4 regions of the Candidatus Brocadia sinica JPN1 genome follow, and region 1 is predicted to be linked to each of the others. Evidence: riboswitches for the same ligand, from Rfam matches in the RefSeq annotation. Region 1 holds a riboswitch; each other region holds the start of a gene.
What was found. Region 1 has a riboswitch for cyclic di-GMP ahead of BROSI_RS07690 (ABC transporter permease). Riboswitches for the same ligand answer to the same signal wherever they lie in the genome.
Positions count from the first base shown of each region.

Region 1 (3,544 bases):
ATAAATAGACAGCGCATATCTCCGCTTCCTGAGTTCCTAAACGTTTGCCATATTGAGTTACTGTATTAGGTTGATTTGTTTTACCAAAAAGCTTCTCGGCCCGTTTTTCTGTCCGCTGACGCATAAGATCGTTGTAATAACGAATAGCGCTTTCCGGATCCCCTTGCATTACTATACGCCCTTCCTCCAGTACAAGCACTTCATCACATAAACTCCTGATCTGGCCAGAATCATGCGATGTCAGGATTGTGGTTTTATCTGATGCTCGAAAAGCTGCCAATCGTTCAAGGCATTTCTTCTGAAAACGGGAATCGCCAACCGCCAGCACTTCATCAATGATCAAAACGTCAGGATCGAAATGGATGGTTGTGGCAAAGGCAAGCCTCAAATACATGCCGTTAGAGTAAGTTCTAACCGGCTGATCAATGAATTCTTCCAGTTCAGCAAAGGCAACAATTTCTTCCTCCCTTGCCAGCACCTGGCGTCTTGTAAGGCCGCTCAGGATGCCCCCCGTCATAAGATTTTCTCGACCGGTCATCTCAGGATGGAATCCACTTCCCAGTTCAAGCAATCCACTAACTTGACCTACACGACGGATACATCCGGTGGTAGGTCTTCCCAGACCGCACAGTAAACGCAGTAAGGTGCTTTTTCCTGCACCGTTATGACCAACAATGCCCAGCGCCCGTCCCTGTTCCACAGAAAAAGTGACATCACGCAGCGCCCAAAAGTCATTGTCTCTGTTGTAACGGCCTGTAAACCGTCTGATTATTGACTCTTTGAGGGTAACCGGACGATTGCGTTGAATCCGGTAGCGTTTTGAGACAGAGTTCACTGTTAGAACTGCAGACATATTATACTCTTAAGTCTGACGATGGAAGTATATTGAAATAAGTTCGTTTCTGATGCAAAACTATATCTTTAGAATAGTCATAATACTATAGTTTTTTCCTGGAAACGTATTTTTGTACCTCAAACATACTAGATGGTATCAATAATATCATGAAGAAAAAACCTGTAAAGAAGGTAACCAGAGACGCATACGAAGATACTTGTTGTGCCCGCAAACAGGAGCGATCTCCATTCAGGGAACGTACCGTAAAAAAAAATCGCTCGGTAGCCTTGTATCAGCACCGCAATCGGGCTAAACATGTATAAAATACGGAAATTTTCACTGACTGCCTGCGGCTGGTAAAAAACTGGTGTCATGTAAAAGAGAAGCATAAGTACTATGCTCATAATGTGCTGCACATCACGATAAAAGACGTTTAGCATAGCGATGATCAGGCTTAGGCCAACTATTAATACACCCTGAATCAATATCAGCAATGGAAGAATCAGAAGGGCCAATGTCATAGTTTTATCATAGATGGCTAACATAACAAAAAGTATTGGCAGGACTACTAAATAGTTTAGCATGTTTGACAAGGTGTTGGTAATTATAAGGGTTGCTGGTGTAAAATTAGGCCTCCGAACCAAACCACGATTGTTGATCAAAAGACTACCAGATGAACTAAGACACGTACTAAACCATGTCCACGGTAGTAACGCACTGAAAACGAAAGCCGGGTAAGCATCAATGTTTAGCGGAACAACTTTCTGGAAGAGAAAAACCAACACCAGCAATTGAGCTAAGGGGAGCATGGGTGACCATAGTACGCCCAGAACCGAACCCTTATAGCGCACAGCAAAATCGCAACGCACGAGGTGCCGTATCAGATCAAAATTGTAACTTAATGAGTTCATATGATAAATATCCTCACTCCATGCTGAAATATGTTCTTTTGTACTGCCGGCAAGATTTAAGCCTCCGAAAGGTAACCTCTCGACAATTTCTTAATAATTGGCACTCATAGAGATAAAGTTATCTCAAAAATGAAGCTTTGAACGGCAAAAAAAAGCCTTACTGCAAAAATGTTTATTCGATAAACATCTTCGGCAGTAAGGCTATCTTTCTCGCGTTACTTCCTTGTAACTTAAAGACCCATTTACTTTGCGCCCCCTGATCGCTCAGGGTTTGCCTTTATCGGATTGTGAAGAGCATTTTATTTCACAGATTACCCTTAAGTCAATAAAAAAAATTTTTATGTCTCAATCATCTCCACATTTGCCCGTGGGACAATGGCTGTGGAACCATCGGGAAACTCGACCTCGAGGATGCGTACTGTGGCCTCGGTTTCGATGGTCAGGGGAGAAAAGGGGAGTGCCTTGATCTTGCCGATCTTTCCAAAATAAGGTACACGGATGACCCTTATGGTGTCCCCAATTTCCATGCCTCTGTCGAGTGGCTTGTCTAATTCTTCTTTGGCTGTCTTGTTTGAATAAGGTATGATAATTTCTGGTCTTACTACACCCGCACGGATCTGCGTAGCGCCATTAATAGAGGTTTTAGCGCCCGAGCGGGATTTTAAAAGCTCGAATGTCCTTTGTGCCATCTGTATCTGACCAAAACCTTCGGTAATAATGAGAGTAATACCGATTTCTTCTGAGCCCGTAATGGCTACTCCAAGGTCGTATCCAAGCAATTTCTTGAGATTTTTGTCGTCAAGCCCACCAACGATGATGCCTTTTACTCCTATCTTTCTTGCCTTGTCCATAGCATCGTGTTGGATAAAAGACCCCCCCACGATAATTTTGTCCTTATGAGTGGGCAGTATGCAGTCGGTAGTAAGTATATCATCGGACTTATTAACCGCAATCACGAGTTCACCTACTGTTTCACCACCTACCCCAAAGATGCCCTGAATGAAGGTTGCAGTTGTTTCCATAACTACACCCTCTTTTTCCATGACCTCTGTGACCGTGCCGTCCACGAAGGCGAACACTTGAATTGGTTTTGGAGTTTCCCGCAGGAGAACTTGTCCCGTTACTGTTGATATGGTTTCAATCGTTCCTGTTATAGGTGAAAGCAGGACGGTCTTCAGTATTTTAATCCATGGCTTTGTCTCGGCGATGATCTCGTCCTTCCGGACTGCGTCACCTTCTTTTTTTAACATATATTCTCTGATGTCCTTAGGTTGGATACCCAACCGATTTACGGCATTAATGGCGTGTATCTTACCAGGCAAATGGGTACTGGCTACTACATCCTCTGCCTTGAGAGTATCACCCTTTCCGACGATAACATCACCCCGTAACGGAAGGACACGTTGGCTTGTGACCCTGGTTCTTTCAGATATGCGTAAGCCGGGTGTATAAGCGTGAGTCATAGTATATTGGGAATTAAATGATTCATAATCTTATCAATGTGTTTTTTTTATCTGTATCTGATATCCTGATAATTGTTCGACTGAGCTTACGCCGAAGTCTGTGTTTATCTGAATCCAGAATGAAAGGTTTTTTATTCTGGGTACGCGTCAATGGCCTTGGTCCATCGTTGTAGTTGCTCCACTCTTGATGCCTTATCTTTTGCTAGGGTGATAGGTCTGCCCCGGGCATCGATAACTACCCCTACAACTCCGCCAAAAACCTTCTTCACAATAGGTTTCCCTTTTCCTGCGCCGACATCAAAACCTTTTGCCGGTATGACCTCAATTTCCGCTGT
Region 1 is NZ_BAFN01000001.1:1,728,006-1,731,549, forward strand. It holds gene BROSI_RS07685 (ABC transporter ATP-binding protein) at 1-853, opposite strand, end outside; gene BROSI_RS07690 (ABC transporter permease) at 982-1,746, opposite strand; cyclic di-GMP riboswitch class I at 1,935-2,032, opposite strand; gene BROSI_RS07695 (hypothetical protein) at 2,085-3,209, opposite strand; gene BROSI_RS07700 (glutamate mutase L) at 3,341-3,544, opposite strand, start outside.

Region 2 (3,544 bases), 940 kb from region 1:
ACCAACCGGGGGCTTTCCTTTTTGGATCTGATCGAAGAGGGAAATATCGGTCTGATTCGTGCTGTTCAGGGATTCGACCCATCGACCGGCTATAAATTCAGCACGTATGCCACGTGGTGGATCAAACAGGCAATCCGCCGGGCTTTAACGGATAAGACAAAAACAATCCGTATCCCCTCGTACATGATCCAGAAAATATCCAAACTGAAAACTGCATCGACCGGTCTCCTGGACAGGCTTGAAAGGCCTCCCAGCCGTGAAGAAATTGCAGAACAGATGGATATTACGGCAAAAAAAGTCGAATCCATAGAACACGCTATACGCTCAACGGGATCCCTCAGCAAAACGGACATTACTGGTTCCGACCTTATATGGGCTCTGGATAGTATTGTACCAGACAGCAGAACGCCTGCGCCTGAAGACGAAATGGAAGAAGCTTATGAAAGGGAAAGTCTGGAAAGACTCCTGGAGGTTATTGATAAAAGAGAGGCCACCATCATAAAGCTGCGATATGGATTGATCGATGGTAAACCAAAGACGTTGGAGGAGATTGGCGCGCGGTTACGTATAAGCCGTGAGCGCGTGAGACAAATAGAGAAAGAGGTCATCAAAAAATTACATTATATTTTGACAAAAGAAAAATAGATAAACCTATGAATGATTTAAAAAAACTGATACGGGATATACCAGACTTTCCGAAAAAAGGCATTATTTTTAAAGATATCACACCACTCTTGCAAAATCCAAAGGGACTGAGAGGCGCAGTTGAATCGATTTCTGATTATTACAAAGATAAGAAGGTCGATATCGTAGTTGGCGCTGAGGCGCGCGGTTTTATCCTGGCTCCAACCGTCGCCTTCAATTTAGGCGCAGGTTTTACCCCTATCAGAAAACCAGGAAAACTTCCCTATGAAAAGATTAGCATGAGCTACGCCCTTGAATATGGCACTGATATGCTCGAAATACACAAGGATGGCATTGCGAAAGGGCAGCAGGTGCTCTTGGTAGATGATTTGCTGGCAACCGGCGGAACCATGGCCGCCTGCTGTAAACTGGTCGAATCTCTTGGCGGGAACATTGTGGGATGTGCCTTTTTGATTGAGCTGACATTTCTTAATGGCAAGAAGGCCTTAGATAACTACGACATATTTTCAGTTATCAGATACTGAAAAACATTTCAAACCCAATCTTCTGATTCGTTTCCCAAGCCGCATGAAAAAAACTCTTTGGTCTCAGTTATTTTAAAGTTATTTCAATCGATTGGCCTTCCTTCCATATTTGATTGAATATCTTTGCATTCTTCAACGCATCCATTACCTGTTTTTCAATCCACATAACTACATCACTATAACCGCAGCTAAAACATCTTACCATCCATGGAACTTTCATCGTTTTTACCATTACTGAAACAGCTTCACCATCACAATTCGGACATTTGGTTGAAGAAATGACTGCCTTATATTTTTCCCCGATTTCTTTATTCGAAAAATGTTCTGACATTTTTATACTCCTAGAGAAGGATTTGCATATCAAATCGCTGTACTACACAACAAAACCTATCACTGAAAAGTTTCCGGCTGTCTATTTTTCTGAGCTTTTCATGTAAGTCTGAATCCTCAATGGTCTTTTCGGCAATAATCATGGTGGGCGCTACTGGATTCGAACCCCTGATCCCTTGCGCGCGAATTAATAAAAACCAGTTTAGCCGTTTTTAGGTTTAGTTTCAAGTAATTTGTTTTGTCTGACGGATAAGCAAAACCGGGAAAGGCTATTTTAAGCCAGTTTCCGGCTATTTTGTGATCTTGTGTTCACATCTTGTTCACACCCTTAAACGGATGTTCGCCTCAAGGCATTTCTCCATACATCTCGATTTTGTTCTTGACATACAACGATATTCGTGTTATGGTACGCCGGAAATTGGTGAAAAATATACGATAAAGGCAAACCCTGAGTGATCAGGGGACGCAAAGTAACAGGATCTCTGGTATACCCGGCGAACTAGCGAACAGACAGACAGCCTTACTGCCGAAGATGTTTGGAAAAAATCTTTGCAGTAAGGCTTTTTTGTTTGGTTTTCCACTCTATACTCATCTGCGCCCAAAATGGAAATTTACAACATATGAACACAACGAAACCTCTTCGTAAACCAGGCATTATTGTACAGGATATTGGACATGAGACCTTGCTGTACAATGTCCGGGGAAAGGCGGTGCATATCCTTAATCCCACCGCAAGACTTATCTGGGAACTGTGTGATGGTGTGCATACGGTAGCGGAGATAGAGCAGGCGATCAGATCGAAATTTTCTATGGTCAGTGAACATGCTGTGTCAGGAGATATTCAAAGAACATTGGAGGTCTTCGCAAGCAAAGGTGTGTTGGAGAATAAGGCATGAGGTTATCGTCCATGGTAAATACCGAAAACAATAAGGCCCGTGCCGCAACTCCTGAGGTGTACTTTTACATCTTAGAGTATAAGTGTGTCATGACACACTTATGTGTAGGCACACTTGTGTGACATGGCACGCTTTTTATCTATGTTGTTTGAATAATTCCATGGATGTTTGTTTTTGTCATTATGATCATAATTTATTTCAAAAAGAAGTCTTATAACTAAAAAGCTCATCAATACTCTTGCCTGTTTAAGTTTGGCCTTATTATTGCTAGTTAATTATTGAATACATCACGATAAAGGTAAACCTTGAGCGATCAGGGGGCGCAAAGTAAAGGGTCTTTACAAGCCGCTTAAACGGTTTAAACAGTTTAAACCGTTTACTGAAAGACAGCCTTACTGCCGAAGATGTTTGGAAAAAATCTTTGCAGTAAGGCTTTTTTGTTTGGTTTTAAGGGAAAATTTAGCATAGAACGAACCATACGTAAGCAGTCAATGGTCAGCTATCAGTGGTCAGTTTGCAACGAAAAGGCTGGCTGGTGGCTGAAGGCTCAGATTGATCGAGAGAATTTTTTATCATAGAAAGGAGTATACCATGGAAGACACAAAATTACCCGTGTACGAGGCGCCAGAAGTGATTACTTACACCGACGAGGAGATATTTGAGAAGCTGGGGCCTGCGCATACAGGCACACTTGGGGCAGATCGCGCGTTTTAGGAAGTTGGAGGAGCGTGGGTGTCTCTGGTGTGGTTTCGCCGCCATTGACACCCACCGCAAGGTTATGGCAATAGTTCTCCAGGTTGCAGAGAATGCGGAGAAAACAAATTAATGAAAAAAAGTATTGTCTTTTAATTGAGCGGAGGGGAATATGAGGCCAAAAAGTATGATTCTCGTGATTACCCTTGCAATTATTGGCGTATCGATGGCATTGAAGGGTAGTTTAATCGCTGGCTCCCTGACGTCGGTTGACATACAGAAAGGCACGGAGGCAATCGGGAAATTTCTCGATTGCGTAAACGATAAAATTAAAACAAAGGGAGCAATTGATATTTCCGATACCGTAGAGTGTCTGGAGGATTGCTGCACAGCAACACTCACGATGAGCGAAGATAGTGCACAAGCGGCTTGCTTTTTAGGGGGGGCCAACGGCAC
Region 2 is NZ_BAFN01000001.1:790,475-794,018, forward strand. It holds gene BROSI_RS03555 (sigma-70 family RNA polymerase sigma factor) at 1-645, shown strand, start outside; gene BROSI_RS03560 (adenine phosphoribosyltransferase) at 654-1,169, shown strand; gene BROSI_RS03565 (hypothetical protein) at 1,237-1,500, opposite strand; cyclic di-GMP riboswitch class I at 1,930-2,030, shown strand; gene BROSI_RS03570 (PqqD family protein) at 2,120-2,395, shown strand; cyclic di-GMP riboswitch class I at 2,683-2,798, shown strand; gene BROSI_RS20960 (hypothetical protein) at 2,987-3,109, shown strand; gene BROSI_RS03575 (hypothetical protein) at 3,261-3,544, shown strand, end outside.
Region 2: another riboswitch for cyclic di-GMP. It lies ahead of BROSI_RS03570 (PqqD family protein); the one in region 1 lies ahead of BROSI_RS07690 (ABC transporter permease).

Region 3 (3,544 bases), 1.7 Mb from region 1:
GAGCATGAGGTCGTCAGTAAAAAGAAATGGATGTCCAGAGAACACTTTCTGGATCTCATAGGTGCAACCAACCTGATCCCTGGTCCTAATTCAACCGAGATGGCAATGCACTGTGGATACCACAGGGCAGGATTGCCGGGTATGATTGTTGCAGGCATGGGTTTCATCATCCCGGCGACACTAATAACAGGAGCTATCGCCTGGTTTTACCAGCGATATGGTACTATTCCTGATATCAAGCCATTCTGGTACGGCATAAGACCGGCTGTGCTTGCTATTATCATTAATGCGGTATACAGGTTTGGCAAGAAGGCCTTGAAAAACTGGCAGTTGGGTATAATCGGTGCAGCAGTGATGGTTGCCTCTCTTGCGGGTATGAGTGAGGTGCTCATCCTCCTTGCATTCGGACTCCTTGGAATGTTCTGGCTTTTCCTCGTTCAAAACAAGAGCGGTATGAAAGAATCTCTTTTTCCTTTGCTTCTCTTGTCAGGAAAACCAGGACATTTAAAGACGGCGATTACAGCAACAGCACTTACCACGGGACACGTTGCTGGCAACGTATCGCTTGTTAAACTCTTTTTGGTATTCCTGAAAATCGGATCTGTGCTTTTTGGCAGCGGTTATGTGTTAATTGCTTATCTTCACGATGAACTCATTGACCGGTTAGGGTGGCTTACCCAACAACAACTTGTCGATGCCATTGCTGTCGGGCAATTTACTCCCGGACCGGTTTCAAGTGCAGTTACCTTTGTCGGTTATCAGATTATCGGAATAAAAGGCGCCATACTTGCAACAGTTGGCATGTTTTTACCGTCTTTTTTCTTCGTAGCTATGTTGAATCCGTTCATTCCGAAGATGAGGACTTCAAAGTGGTTGTCATATTTTCTTGATTCAGTCAACATAGGGGCAGTAGCGATCATGGCGGTTGCGGTAATACAACTTGCCCGTGTCAGTCTTATTAACTGGCAGACCTGGTTAATTGCACTCGTGAGTGTTGCGGTTATATTCGTATTGAAAAGAGTGCATTCCTTATGGGTCGTGATTGGGAGTTCGATGGCAGGTTACCTATTGACCCTAATTTAAGAACAATAAACAAGATCAGAATCAATAAAAGGAGGGACATTTAACTAATTGAAGTTTGCTAAACATTAATTATTCGATAAGACCCTTTGGGATTTTTCACTCCGCAACCACTTTATCTAACAAATAAAAAATAAAGTAGTTGACACCGTTCTTTTTTGTGTCTATTTTACAGTTAAGGAATTTCCAATGGTGATGGCGTTTGGTCACATTTCCGAATTGACATATAGATGATGTTGTAATACAATTTGTCCATAATTGATAAAAACAAAGCGATAAAGGCAAACCCTGAGTGATCAGGGGACGCAAAGTAAAGGGTCTTTAGACTTACAGGGAAGTAGGGATAAAGAAGACAGCCTTAATTCAGAAAAAGACAGCCTTACTGCCGGAGATGTTTTTCAGTAAATATCTTTGCAGTAAGGCTTTTTTATTTTAAAGATGAAGAAAAAAACGATCTTTACTAATATTTTGATTTTAGATATTAATCCAATTTCTTCTCCGGAAGGAAATCTTGGGCAATTTTCAAAACTCATTGGGAATATCCTTCCTCACAAAGAAACTTCTATTCAAATCATTTCGCACTTTCCGCCGGGTCCCATAGACCCTTCACCCAGCCTCATTTTTCTTCGGTCCTCTCCCGTTGAATCCTTCATAGAGGTTCTCCTTCATGTAAGAAAACATTGGGAACAGAGTTTAGTCGTCGGTCTTTTCTGTGAGGGGGAAAATACTGCACGGGGTGTTTTCCAATGCCTCGAAAGTGGGCTGGATGACTTTATCTCTTATCCTTTCAAAGAAATAGATCTGGCTCCGCGTATATTGCGGCTTGTCCAGCGGAAGAATGAGACAAGTGCTTTTCCCAGGGCTGAAGTAGTAAAAAAAATGTCCCACCGGGAACACCTGATTGGGCAATCGAAACCCTTCCTTCGCGTGATTGAGAAAATTCCATCCCTTGCCTGGTCTGATGCAACAGTCATAATTTACGGGGAGACAGGAACCGGGAAAGAACTTATTGCCCGGGCAATCCACTACAATAGCCACAGACATGGAAAACCGTTTATTCCGGTTAATTGCGGTGCCCTGCCGGACCACCTTATTGAGAATGAGCTTTTCGGGCATGCAAAGGGCGCTTTTACCGATGCCTCTACCGCAGAGAAAGGGCTTGTAGCGGAAGCGGAAGGAGGCACTCTTTTCCTCGACGAGGTAGATGCCCTTAGCTATTCCGCACAGATTAAACTCCTTCGTTTCCTGCAGGACAAAGAGTATCGGCATCTTGGTTCTTCAAAGAGCAGGGTTGCAAATGTCCGGATCATTGCCGCAACCAACAGCGATCTCAGGTATCTTGTAGAAGCCAAACGCTTTCGGGAGGATCTTTATTATCGTCTGAATGTTCTTTCACTCACACTTCCCCCTCTCCGTGAACGGGTTAGCGATATTCCCCTCCTTGCTAACCACTTTTTTACCCGTTACGCAAGGCAGAATCGCCGGGGTTTACGGCATCTTTCGGAAGGTACAGTACAAAAGCTGATTCACTATCATTGGCCAGGGAATGTGCGTGAGCTGGAAGGGGTAATGCAGCGTGCCGCAGTTTTATGCACTTCTTCTATCCTCAAACCTGACGATATCGACCTTCTTCCGCATGACGAAAGAGAGTTATTGGAAGACTGTTCTTTACGAGAAGAGAAGAAGGGGGCTTTCAGTCCATTCATTACGGCATCTGATCTTCTGGTAACAGATCAGTCCTTACAAAAGGTCAAGATACAGGCCGTCAGTCAGTTCGAACGGTCATATCTAACAAATCTCCTTATTACCCACGAAGGGAACATTACACACGCCGCAAAAGCCGCAAGAAAGGACCGGCGGACTCTTCAAAGGCTTCTCCAAAAATACAACCTGGATGCACGTGCCTTCCGGACCAAATACGAGTAATTTTTGTAACTATTTAGCCAATTGAAGTTTCATCAGACTTAGGACGTGATGCTGAAATAAATTCAGCAAGACAGCGTCTTTCATTTTTCATTCTGAACTTGTTTCAGAATCTCCTCGCAATCACTTCAGTTGACCAAATATTTTTTTTATTAATGCGGCATCTGTGCCGCATTTTCATGCCGCATATTGATTTTGCCTGTATCTCTGCGATCTTCAAGGCGATAGAAAAATATTAATCAGGAACTATTATGCGGCTAGAAACCCACACCTATTTTCAACAAACTGGTAAAACACCTGAAAAATGAGGGTAGAGAGAAATAGCTTTTTTGGCATCTCTATTGCTTTTGTTACACCATAACTATAGTAAACCGTTAATGGATTGACATGTAATAGTCATTGCGAGCGACCGCGAAGCAATCCTGACACAAAGACTTAGTCGCGAGTCTTCGGCGTGAGCTTAGACGAACGCTCAGCCGAACGATCACATCGGGCTAGCGCCCTCGCAATGGACAACTCTCTTTAAGTGTTTGTTATAGAA
Region 3 is NZ_BAFN01000001.1:3,461,457-3,465,000, forward strand. It holds gene chrA (chromate efflux transporter) at 1-1,083, shown strand, start outside; cyclic di-GMP riboswitch class I at 1,351-1,470, shown strand; gene BROSI_RS15830 (sigma-54 dependent transcriptional regulator) at 1,519-3,006, shown strand.
Region 3: another riboswitch for cyclic di-GMP. It lies ahead of BROSI_RS15830 (sigma-54 dependent transcriptional regulator); the one in region 1 lies ahead of BROSI_RS07690 (ABC transporter permease).

Region 4 (3,544 bases), 930 kb from region 1:
CTCCCTTTCATACATTTTAAGGTCACTGCTGCACTGCTGCACTGCGCCATCGTTCCATCTTTCTTTCAAAATGACAAAACATTTTACATTTCTTTACTCTGTTAACTTCCAACTTATTTGCGTTTTTGTCTCTTTAAACCCTTTATTGTGGCGTCATCTGACCTTACCCTCACCTTTTCAGGGCCATACATGGCGCTTACCCCGATCTCGTCTACGTCCTCCAGCTTGTAATAGAAAGTGCCTTTGCCTGGCGTATCCACAAGACTGTAGCTTGCGCCTGACACAGCGTCACCCCGGGCAGGAATGATCCCGTCTTTGTTTATTTTGACATAATCGCCATCCTCATCCTTTGACCGATACAGATTAAAACCGGCATTGCCAACCTCTGTGGCCGTCTCCCACATCAGGGTAACGCGGCCGTCTTTGCCCGCTTTGGCATTGAAATAAGCCAGAGTGATGGCCGTTGGCGTGCCTGTTGTCGTTGGAGTAACCGTTGGATCGGGCGATGGCGCCGGCGTCGGTGTGGGAGTAATCGAAACTGATTCAGAGAATAACTTCGTTATAAAGGTATCTGCGACTCCGTTGCCACTGTCATCGATCGCATGCTCGACGGGAAAGTCCAGAGACCATGTCCATCCGGTAATATACGCATTCCCGCCGCTATCCACGGCGATTCCATTGGCATAATCGGAACTACTGCCTCCCAGGTAGGTGGAGTAGACAATGCTTGTTCCTTCCGCATTGAGTTTCGTTACGAAGGCGTCATATTTTCCGTTGCCGCTGTCATCGATCGCATGTGCGACGGGAAAGTCCGGAGACCATGTCCATCCGGTAATATACGCATTTCCCCCGCTATCCACGGCGATTCCATTGGCATAATCGGAACTACTGCCTCCCAGGTAGGTGGAGTAGACAATGCTTGTTCCTTCCGCATTGAGTTTCGTTATGAAGCCGTCACATTCTCCGTTGCCGCTGTCATCGATTGCATGTACGACGGGAAAGTCCGAAGATATTGTCCATCCGGCAATATACGCATTCCTCGCGCTATCCACGGCGATTCCATAAACATGATCCCGATCACTTCCTCCCAGGTAGGTGGAGTAGACAATGCTTGTTCCTTCCGCATTGAGTTTCGTTACGAAGGCGTCATATTCTCCGTTGCCGCTGTCATCGATCGCATGTACGACGGGAAAGTCCGAAGATATTGTCCTTCCGGCAACATACGCATTCCCCGCGCTATCCACGGCGATTCCATAGCCATAATCCCGATCATTTCCTCCAAGGTAGGTGGAGTAGACAATGCCCGTTCCTTCCGCATTGAGTTTCGTTATAAAAACATCTTCACTTTTATTGCGGCTTTTATCGATCGCATTTACAACGGGAAAGTCCGGAGACCATGTCCTTCCGGTAACATACGCATTCCCCGCGCTATCCACGGCGATTCCATAGGCATAATCGGGACGACTTCCTCCCAGATAAGTAGAATAGATCAGGATAGGGTCAATGATGAGAGGGTATCGTTTATCATAGGATGCTACCTGGAAGCCGTAGATGTGGCATTGTCCCTGCCCGTTTCTTGCGTCCATATTATCTGATACTTTCCCGGAGAATGACCGGTGGCCACGGATTACAAACCTTCCGTCTACCTCCACCTTCTTCCCCTGTATCTCCTGATACACATACGGTTTCTTCTGGATCAGTTTTCCTTCCTTGAGACCTATCTCCATGTTTCCTTCTTCTGTTATCTTTACATCCTCTATTCCTTTGTATGAAAGCTGTATACGGGATGGGTTTGCGCCTGGATTGACGATGATATCATACTCAAACTGGCGGTTGTTTCCATAAAATTTCATGTCTATGCCTTTATAAATATCCTTATAGACAATTGCCTTATGAGTGCGTATCTTGGTCTTCCATTTCCCAGGGTCGTTGCCAATAAGGTAATTTACTTTTCCCTCCAGCAATTCTTCTGCGGTAATTTCCGGATTGTTCCTGGCCCCTAAAGGGATAAGCCTTACAACTTCAGCATTCACCAAAGACAAATACATCCCTCTTTCCGTAAAGAACGTAGCATGCCCGCTCCCCTTCTCATAAAACCGCACCCTCGTATCCATTTGCCCATTATTCTGGGTAAAATGCAGGGGAAGTTTGCCATAGCGCTCCTGGATATTAACCGTATTCGTCTGCCAGTTCGTATCCGCAGAGGCGCTATTTGCCACCTCCATCAGAGGCGCTAATGAAACCCAAGCCGCCGCAGCGCATAACAAACCATGCTTAACGACTGTTAAACAAGATTCTGTGCCCACGTCACTCTCCTTTCTTCCTATTGTTCAAACAAAAAAGCCTTACTACAAAGATATTTTTACAAACATCTTCGGCGGCAAGGCTATCTTTAACCGAGACTACTTCCTTGTTGTCTTACAAATTCACTTTTTGTTGACGCACTTCCCTGTGCGCCCAAGATCCTTTCCTTTGCGCCCCCTGATCGCTCAGGGTTTGCCTTTATCGCGATGCATTCTATCGCTTCCATTATCGAAAGATAATAAAAGAACATTCAAAGCTGCCGAAGCCCTTCCCTCTTACGCCTTGGCAGTATGAAAAGAAGTGTCGGCGCATGATACAGCAAAGTGGCCCGCAAGGTTTGCAGAGTTTCTCTGTATAACCTTAAGCGCATATGATACAAACCATTGTAAGCTTCAGCTCTTCGCTTCTCGTTTTTCATTAATTTGTTCCGCGTTCTCTGAGACCTGGAGAACTATTGCCATAACCTTGCGGTGGGTGTCAATGGCGGCGAAACCACACCAGAGACACCCACGCTCCTCCAACCTCCTAAAACGCGCGATCTGCCCCAAGTGTGCCTGTATGCGCAGGCCCCAGCTTCTCAAATATCTCCTCGTCGGTGTAAGTAATCACTTCTGGCGCCTCGTACACGGGTAATTTCGTGTCTTCCATGGTATGCCTCCTTTCTTTAAGAAAAATGCTCAATGCTTATAAACCTTCATATGTTACAAAACTCTTTGTGTAACCGTCAGCTTCTAACTGATCGCTTACGGTTTTTTTATTCCGCTATTTTGATTCCTGCATCTGACTTCCCTTAAATGTTCTTTAAAAATGCACTTAATCACCTAGTCCGGCCTTACCTGGCGATGCAGGAGTGACAGCGCCAGTTTCACCTTTCTGTCTTGACCGTTTCGTTTTCTGCTTACCGTTATCAATAGGACCATGTAAGGCGCTCTGCCCGTTGTAGTCTATGTCCTCTAGCTTGTAGTAGAATACGCCATCGCCAGGCTTGTCCACAAATTTGTATCCGGCTCCGGAGACCGCATTGCCCTTAGCAGGAATCAGCGTATTATTGATCTTGGCGTAAGATCCGTCCGTACTTTCGGCACGGTAAAGGTTGAAGCCAGCGTTGTCTACCTCCGTGGCCGTCTCCCACGTCAGGACAACTTTGCCGTTGGAACCCGTCCTTGCCTTGAAGGACTTGAGTTCGATGGCATTAGCTTCTTCCCATGTCTTCGTGACCTGATTTGATGTTATGGTATCA
Region 4 is NZ_BAFN01000001.1:796,290-799,833, reverse strand. It holds gene BROSI_RS03585 (DUF7948 domain-containing protein) at 114-2,306, opposite strand; cyclic di-GMP riboswitch class I at 2,374-2,511, opposite strand; gene BROSI_RS20965 (hypothetical protein) at 2,830-2,952, opposite strand; gene BROSI_RS03580 (Ig-like domain-containing protein) at 3,118-3,544, opposite strand, start outside.
Region 4: another riboswitch for cyclic di-GMP. It lies ahead of BROSI_RS03585 (DUF7948 domain-containing protein); the one in region 1 lies ahead of BROSI_RS07690 (ABC transporter permease).